One region of the Streptomyces sp. NPDC001135 genome, then DNA from elsewhere that is predicted to be linked to it. Evidence: riboswitches for the same ligand, from Rfam matches in the RefSeq annotation. Region 1 holds a riboswitch; the other holds the start of a gene.
What was found. A riboswitch is a leader RNA that binds a small molecule or an ion and turns the genes downstream of it on or off. The one in region 1 is predicted to bind glycine.
Positions count from the first base shown of each region.

Region 1 (4,406 bases):
CACCTCGCCGGATGAGGTCCACGCCCTGCTCCAGGGCGGCCAGGGCATCTTCGGGATCGCCGTCGGCGTGGTGTGGCGCGACGTGGAAAGCGCGCTCTCCCAGCTGCACGGCGAGCGCATCGACACGGGCGAGACCCTCGTCGGGCACAACCCCGCGGACGAACTGGCACGGCGCCGCAACCGGGCGGTGTGACACCGGTCCCTTGGGGGCCGGGCATTGTCAGTGCCGTGGTGCAGCATCGGAGGTGTGAGAAACGCGCCCACGATCCTGCATCTCGACATGGATGCCTTCTACGCCTCGGTCGAGCAGGCATCCAAACCGAGCCTGCGCGGGAAGGCGGTCGTCGTGGGCGGCCTCGGACCACGCGGGGTGGTGGCCACCGCGTCGTACGAGGCGCGGGTCTTCGGGGTCCACTCGGCGATGCCCATGGCCCAGGCCCGCCGGCTGGCACCCAACGCCGCCTATCTGGTGCCGCGCTTCACCCTGTACCGGGCGGTCAGCGAGCAGGTGATGGCGCTGCTGCGGGAGCTGTCACCGCTGGTGGAGCCGCTCAGTCTCGACGAGGCGTTCGTGGACCTGGAGGCCGGGGGGACGGCCTGGGACGAGGAGTCGGCGAGGCTGACGGGGATCAGGCTCCGCGCGGACATCCGGGCGGTCACCGGGCTCACCGGATCGGTCGGGCTCGCCGCCTCCAAGATGCTCGCCAAGATCGCCTCCGAGCAGGCCAAGCCGGACGGTCTGGTGCTCATCGAGCCGGGGTCCGAGCGGGCCCTGCTGGGGCCCATGCCGGTGCGGACCCTGCCCGGGGTCGGGCCGGCCACCGGCGACCATCTGCGCAGAGCCGGGATCACCACGGTCGAGGAACTGGCGGAGGCGGGCGAGGACGAGCTGGTCCGGCTGCTCGGCAAGGCCCACGGGCAGGCGCTGTACGCCATGGCTCTGGCCCATGACGAGCGGCCCGTGGTGGCCGAGCGCGAGGCGAAGTCGGTGTCGGTCGAGGACACGTACGACGTGGACATCCACGACCGGCTGCGGATCGGGCTCGAGGTGCAGCGGCTCGCCGACCGGTGTGTGGGGCGGCTGCGTGGGGCAGGCCTGTCGGGGCGGACCATCGTGCTGAAGGTGCGGCGGTACGACTTCTCGACACTGACCAGGTCGGAGACGCTCAGGGGGCCGACGGACGATCCCGCGGTGGTGCGGGAGTCGGCCGCGCGGTTGCTGGACTCCGTGGACACCACGGGCGGGGTACGGCTGCTCGGCGTGGGTGTTTCCGGGCTCGCCGACTACACGCAGGAGGACCTGTTCGCGCAGGCGTTGCCCTCGCGGGCGGCGGAGACACCGGAGGAGGTCGTGGCTGAGGCCGTCGAGGAGCAGCCGCAGCCGGTCGAACGGCACTGGCGCGCCGGGCAGGACGTGCGGCATGCCGAGTACGGGCCCGGATGGGTGCAGGGGAGTGGGCTGGGGCGGGTGACCGTGCGGTTCGAGACGCCGCAGTCCCCTCCGGGGAGGGTGCGAACGTTCTTTGTCGAGGATCCTGCGCTGGAGTCCGCTGATCCGTTGCCCTTGGTTCCGGATGTTGCCCGCCCACCCGCCTGTCCCGGTCAGTCGAGCACTGGCCGACACGGGGCTCCGCCCCGCATCCCGGAGAGGAGTGAGGAGCCCCGGGCCACGGAGGACGATCAGGTCTCCTCCGAACCCGCCAGCTTGCCGAAGTCGTGGTCCGGGACGGACGGAGGCGGTGCCACGTCCAGGCCGTAGTGGTGGTAGAGCTGGAGTTCCTGTTCGGGGGAGAGATGGCGGCCCACGCCGAAGTCGGGGGCGTCCTTGATCAGGGCACGGTCGAAGGGGACGTGGAGGGAGCCTTCGATCAGTTCGCTGGGCTCCAGGGGGACGAAGGCGTCACGGGAGAACAGGCCGGTGCGTATGGCCGCCCACTCGGGCACGCCGGTCGCGTCGTCGAGGTAGACCTCGTCGATGGTGCCGATCTTGGTCCCATTGCGGTCGAACGCCTTGCGGCCGATCAGGTTGCGCGGATCGATCTCGGTCTGCACGGTCCCTCTCCCTCCTCTTGGTCGCAACTCATCCGTAAGCACTACAAAAGAGCACATTCAGGGAGGCGGCCACTCGAAGGCTCGGGCGTTGACCTCGCTGGTAGGCTGACAGCGGCTGCTGACCCCGTGCGGGAGAGTCCTCCGACCACCTCGGAGGCGCCGAAGGAGCAAATCCTCCCCGGAATCTCTCAGGCTCACGAACCGCACGGACGAGGTCACTCTGGAAAGCAGAGCGGGTGTCGACGGCTTCCGCTCTCACCGACGGTGAAAGCCGGGGCTCTCGGGCACCCGGTGAAGCTCTCAGGTTGAGATGACAGAGGGGGAGGCCGTCGGGGCACCCGCGCCGTGGTGCCCCTCAAAGGTCGCGTCAGACCAGGAGGCCTCCGCAATGACCGCCCACCGCATTCCGCTCTCGGAGCTCGAAGCGGGCATCCCCTTCGAGCAGCGCCACATCGGGCCCGACCAGGAGGCGTGGGCCAAGATGCTCGCGCACGTCGGCTACGGCTCGCTGGACGAGCTGACCGCCGCCGCGGTCCCGGATGTGATCAAGAACGCCGACGCCCTCGACCTGCCCGGCGCCCGCACGGAGGCCGAGGTCCTCGCCGAGCTGCGCTCGCTCGCCGACCGCAACCAGGTCCTCGACTCCATGATCGGCCTGGGCTACTACGGCACCTTCACCCCGCCGGTCATCCTGCGCAACGTCATGGAGAACCCGGCCTGGTACACCGCGTACACCCCGTACCAGCCGGAGATCTCGCAGGGCCGGCTCGAGGCCCTGCTGAACTTCCAGACCGTGGTCGCCGACCTCACCGGTCTGCCCACCTCCGGTGCCTCCCTGCTCGACGAGGGCACGGCCGCCGCCGAGGCGATGGCGCTGTCGCGGCGCATGGGCAAGAACAAGAAGGGCCTGTTCCTGGTCGACGCGGACGCGCTGCCGCAGACCATCGCCGTCATCGAGACGCGCGCGGAGCCGACCGGTGTGGAGGTCGTCGTCGCCGACCTCAGCGAGGGCATTCCCGCCGAGGTCGCCGAGCGCGAGATCAACGGCGTGCTGATCCAGTACCCGGGCGCCTCCGGTGCCGTACGGGACATCAAGCCGGTCATCGACCAGGCGCACGAGCTGGGCGCCCTGGTCACCGTGGCCGCCGACCTGCTCGCGCTGACCCTGCTGACCTCGCCGGGCGAGCTGGGCGCGGACATTGCCGTCGGTACGACCCAGCGCTTCGGTGTGCCGATGGGCTTCGGCGGGCCGCACGCGGGCTACATGGCCGTGCACGAGAAGTTCGCGCGCAGCCTGCCCGGCCGCCTCGTGGGCGTGTCCGTCGACGCCGACGGCAACAAGGCCTACCGGCTCGCGCTGCAGACCCGTGAGCAGCACATCCGCCGGGAGAAGGCCACCAGCAACATCTGCACCGCGCAGGTGCTGCTCGCCGTGATGGCCGGCATGTACGCCGTCTACCACGGGCCGGAGGGTCTGAAGACCATCGCCCGGCGCACGCACCGGTACGCCACGATCCTCGCCGCGGGCCTGAAGGCCGGCGGTGTCGAGATCGTGCACGGCGCCTTCTTCGACACCCTCACCGCGCGCGTGCCCGGCAAGGCCGCCGAGGTCGTCGCCGCCGCCCGGGCGGGCGGCGTCAACCTGCGGCTCGTCGACGCCGACCACGTCTCCCTCGCCTGCGACGAGACGACCAAGCGGGCCCAGCTGGCCGCCGTGTTCTCCGCCTTCGGTGTCGAGGGCGACATCGAGGGCCTGGACGCGACCGCCGAGGAGACCCTCCCCGAGGCGCTGCTGCGCACCGACGCCTACCTGACCCACCCGGTCTTCCACCAGCACCGCTCCGAGACCGCGATGCTGCGCTACCTGCGCAAGCTGGCCGACCGCGACTACGCGCTCGACCGCGGCATGATCCCGCTGGGCTCCTGCACCATGAAGCTCAACGCGACCACGGAGATGGAACCGGTCACCTGGCCCGAGTTCGGCCAGCTGCACCCCTTCGTGCCGGCCGAGCAGGCCGAGGGCTACCTCACCCTCATCCGTGAGCTGGAGGAACGTCTCGCCGAGGTCACCGGCTACGACAAGGTCTCGCTGCAGCCGAACGCCGGTTCCCAGGGCGAGCTGGCCGGTCTGCTGGCCGTACGCGGCTACCACCGGGCCAACGGCGACGAGCAGCGCACGGTCTGCCTCATCCCGTCCTCGGCGCACGGCACCAACGCCGCCAGCGCCGTGATGGCCGGCATGAAGGTCGTCGTCGTCAAGACCGCCGAGGACGGCGAGATCGACGTCGAGGACCTCCGCGCCAAGATCGAGCAGTACCGCGAGGAGCTGGCGGTGCTGATGATCACCTACCCGT
Region 1 is NZ_JBSFKD010000033.1:8,707-13,112, forward strand. It holds gene ACWC94_RS32120 (MerR family transcriptional regulator) at 1-193, shown strand, start outside; gene ACWC94_RS32125 (DNA polymerase IV) at 248-1,759, shown strand; gene ACWC94_RS32130 (PRC-barrel domain-containing protein) at 1,681-2,052, opposite strand; glycine riboswitch at 2,172-2,266, shown strand; gene gcvP (aminomethyl-transferring glycine dehydrogenase) at 2,441-4,406, shown strand, end outside.

Region 2 (4,406 bases), on a different contig from region 1:
AGTCGACCGCGGCCGGCGAGGTGTCGTACACGTCCAGGCCGATGGCGAGGTACGGCGCGCCGAGCGCCGGCTGCACCCAGGCGCGGCGCAGGGAGCGCAGGGCCGGGGTGCGGTGGGCGTTCTGCGTGAGCAGGGCGTAGAACTGCGGGATCTCGATGCCGGGTTCGGTCAGCCCGAGAGGTCCGGCGGGCTGGCGGTCCAGGCCCGTGGCGATGCGGCGCAGATCCAGCCAGGGGATGCCGACCCCGCCGCCCGGGGCGTGCGGGTTGAGCCAGAGGCCGTACTGGTCCGGATAGAGGGTGCGGGCCACGTCGAGTCCGTCGACGACCTCGTACGACCGGTTCCAGCCGCTGACCGAGAGCTCCTGGGCGGAGGTGACACAGGGGGCGTACTGGAAGCCGTCGACCTCCATGTTTCCGTACTGGGCGTCCGGGGAGCCGGCCTGGCCGTGCCACAGGAGCATCCAGATCTGACCGGAGGAGGGGGTGGCGAGGGCACGGAGCAGGGCCTCGTAGGCGTCGTAGCGTCCGGGCGTGACCTGGCGCAGCATGTGCTCGACGCTGCCGCTGTGGCTCGCGCTCACCTGTCGTGCCCTTCTCTTCTTTGTGCCCCGCGTGTGGAGACAGCTTAAGCGCCCACGGGGGTGCCGCCTTGGGTACGTGCGCGGGTGCGGGTGCGTGGGGGGCTTGTCGCGCAGTCCCCCGCGCCCCTGAGGTCCGCTGCTCCCTGCCCGCTGATCAGTGACCGTACTGATAGAAGGGGCGGACGTTCGACTTGAGCCAGCCGGCCACCGGGTCGTCGGTCACGTCCAGGAGGACCAGGTTGACCGGCCACTTGACCGGGACTTTGCCGAGGGCTCGGCCCAGGGCCTGCAGGGGGAGGGCGCGCAGGTCGCCCTCCCACTGGGAGAGTTCGACGCCGACGAACATCACCGGGTCGTCCGTCTCTATGGCGGCCAGGCAGCGGCGGGCGGTGAGGACCACGCCGGTCTCGGCGAACTCGGCGGACGCGGTGGAGAGGAAGTCGACCGGGTCGTCCTGCCAGTCGGGTTCGAAGAGGCGGACCCGGCCGCCGGTGCCGGGGCCGTCGAGCGGGGTGCGGCCGGTCCGGCACAGCTCGGCCACCGCCTCGGGCGGGAGCGGGATGCCGACCAGGGCGTCGGGGTTCACGGCGATGCCGACCTGCGCGGGCAGACCACGGGCGAACTCCACGGCGGGGGCGATGGTGTACGACATGTGGGAGCCCGCCGCCTGGCGCAGCTGTTCCTCGGAGCTGAACACCGGGACGTACACCTGACCGCCGATGTCCAGCGTGGGCAGGTCCAGCGGGCCGCTGTCGGGGCCGCCGCCGCCCGGCAGCGGGATCCACAGGAGACTGCGGCCCAGGACCTCGATGATCCGGCCGGCCGCGGCGGGTATGCCGAGGGAGGCCGAGAGCACCTCCTCCAGCTCGTTGCCGGGCCAGCCGCCGTGCGGCTGGGGGTGCGCCTGTGCCGGGAAGTCCGCGGGAATGTCCGCCGGGAAGTCCATCTGCCTACCGCCTGCTGGAAACCACTGCTGTGACCAAGAAGGCTAGCGGGTGGCGGTGACAGTCCCTCACCCTGTGCACGTCGTCCCCCTCCTTTGGTGCATGCGAGGTCATCCGGTGAACGCGATCCGCCGCAGGGTGTCCGCCGCCGCGCGGTCCAGCAGCACCGCGGAACCGCAGCCCGCGGGCGGCTCGCCCCGCTCGACCGCGTCGAGCAGCCGGGCGGTCGTACGGCGGTGGCGGCGGAAGGCGTACCGGGAGACGCCCCGGCCGCGGGACCGCTGGCCCTCGCGGGCGGTACCGGGCGCGACGTCGAGCAGGAGCAGATGGAGGGTGCCGCCGCGGCGGCGCGCCTCGCGGGCGAGCCAGGCGCGCACCCAGGGCTGGGTGCCGCAGTCGTGGACGACCAGGCCCTCCCCGGTGCGCAGGGCGCGGCGCAGGCCGGCGTAGTGGGCGAGGCGGACCAGCGGGCGGTAGAGGGTGTACGGGAGCGCGCGGGGCAGTCGGGCAGCGAAGCGGTCGCGCATGTCCTGGGAGTCGATGCGGCGGCCGGCGACCGCGCGCCGTATCAGGGTGGACTTGCCGCTGCCGGGCAGGCCGGTGACCACCACCAGGTCCCCGGGGCCGAAGAACAGCGTGTGCGGGCCGCGGCCGGCGCGGTCGCGCAGGTCACGGACGACGGGGGCCGGGGCGGGACGCTGCCTCGGCACCGTGGTGCGGGTGGTGGCGGTGGCACACACCGCGGTCCTGTTCACCGTGGATCTTCCTCCCCTGTCGGCCCGGTAATGTCCGTTCCCGCTGCACGTAAAGAGAAGGTAATGAACGACGGTGGTGGAGAGGTCCGTGTCCTGCCACAGGTCGGTTACAAAAGCCGGCTCGCCGTGCAATGATGTGGCCGCCAACTGCATACCGGCCGCTTGAATCCGCGCGGGAGAGTCCCTGGCAGCACTGCCGCCGGGGCGCCGAAGGAGCAAGTCCCTCCCTTGAATCTCTCAGGCCCCGTTACCGCGCGGGCGAGGCACATCTGAAAAGCGGGCCGCTGCGACAGTGGCTCCACCCAAGGTGCAAGCCGTGATCGTCCCTGTGGCGGTCCTGGCGAACCTCTCAGGTTCCGATGACAGATGGGGAGGAACGTTCCTCGCCCGTCCTGCTTTCCTGGGAGACGACCGTCCGATGAGCAGTACCGAACCCCTTGAGCTGCGTCATACCGCGCTGGACGCGCTGCATCGCTCGCTCGGCGCGACCATGACCGACTTCGCCGGCTGGGACATGCCCCTGCGTTACGGCTCCGAGCGCGACGAGCACATCGCCGTACGCACGAAGGCGGGCCTCTTCGACCTCTCCCACATGGGCGAGATCACCGTCACCGGCGCCGAGGCCGCCGCCCTCCTCAACTACGCCCTGGTCGGCAACATCGCCTCCGTCGGCGTCGGCCGCGCCCGCTACACCATGATCTGCCGGGCCGACGGCGGCATCCTGGACGACCTGATCGTCTACCGGCTCGCCGAGACCGCGTACATGGTCGTCGCCAACGCCTCCAACGCCCAGGTGGTGCTGGACGCGCTGACCGAGCGCGCCGCCGGCTTCGACGCCGAGGTCCGTGACGACCGGGACGCGTACGCGCTGATCGCCGTCCAGGGCCCGGAGTCCCCCGGCATCCTGAAGTCCCTCACCGACGCCGACCTCGACGGCCTGAAGTACTACGCCGGCCTGCCCGGCACCGTCGCCGGCGTCCCGGCGCTGATCGCCCGCACCGGCTACACCGGCGAGGACGGCTTCGAGCTGTTCGTGAAGCCGGAGCACGCCGTGCAGCTGTGGCAGGCGCTGACCGAGGCCGGCGAGGGCGTCGGTCTGGTCCCCTGCGGCCTGTCCTGCCGGGACACGCTGCGCCTGGAGGCGGGCATGCCGCTGTACGGGCACGAGCTGACCACCGCGCTCACCCCCTTCGACGCCGGGCTCGGCCGGGTGGTGAAGTTCGAGAAGGAGGGCGACTTCGTGGGGCGCGCCGCGCTCGCCGAGGCCGCCGCCAGGGCCCAGGAGAACCCGCCGCGGGTCCTCGTCGGGCTGATCGCCGAGGGCCGGCGCGTGCCGCGCGCCGGGTACGCCGTCGTCGCGGACGGTCAGGTGATCGGCGAGATCACCTCCGGCGCCCCCTCCCCCACCCTGGGCAAGCCGGTCGCCATGGCCTACGTCGACGCGGCACACGCGGCCCCGGGCACCCCGGGCGTCGGCGTGGACATCCGGGGCAGCCACGAACCGTACGAGGTCGTGGCGCTGCCGTTCTACAAGCGCCAGAAGTAGACACTGGGCGCGGTCACCGTGTGACCCCGCGCACGTTTCCGCTGCTCACCAGCGGTTTCACTAGTCCCCCCTTCATCAGCACTCCCGCGCGTACAGGAGAATTCAGGCCATGAGCAACCCCCAGCAGCTGCGCTACAGCAAGGAGCACGAGTGGCTGTCGGCCGCCGAGGACGGCGTCTCGACGGTCGGCATCACCGAGTTCGCGGCCAACGCGCTCGGCGATGTGGTCTACGCCCAGCTCCCCGAGGTCGGCTCCACGGTGACCGCGGGCGAGACCTGCGGCGAGCTGGAGTCGACCAAGTCGGTCTCCGACCTGTACTCGCCGGTCACCGGTGAGATCACCGAGATCAACGAGGACGTCGTCAACGACCCGTCGCTGGTGAACTCGGCCCCCTTCGAGGGCGGCTGGCTGTTCAAGGTGCGCGTCACGGAGGAGCCGGCCGACCTGCTCTCCGCCGACGAGTACACCGCCCAGAACGCCGGCTGAGGAGTCGTAGCCGTATGACCGTCCTGAACACGTCCCTGCACGAGCTGGACCCGGAGATCGCCGCCGCGGTCGACGCCGAGCTCGTCCGCCA
Region 2 is NZ_JBSFKD010000031.1:26,933-31,338, reverse strand. It holds gene ACWC94_RS31115 (enhanced serine sensitivity protein SseB C-terminal domain-containing protein) at 1-550, opposite strand, end outside; gene ACWC94_RS31110 (enhanced serine sensitivity protein SseB) at 738-1,529, opposite strand; gene ACWC94_RS31105 (AAA family ATPase) at 1,638-2,282, opposite strand; glycine riboswitch at 2,446-2,545, shown strand; glycine riboswitch at 2,546-2,658, shown strand; gene gcvT (glycine cleavage system aminomethyltransferase GcvT) at 2,701-3,828, shown strand; gene gcvH (glycine cleavage system protein GcvH) at 3,938-4,315, shown strand; gene glyA (serine hydroxymethyltransferase) at 4,330-4,406, shown strand, end outside.
Region 2: linked by a shared signal. The riboswitch ahead of gcvT (glycine cleavage system aminomethyltransferase GcvT) and the one ahead of gcvP (aminomethyl-transferring glycine dehydrogenase) in region 1 are both predicted to bind glycine.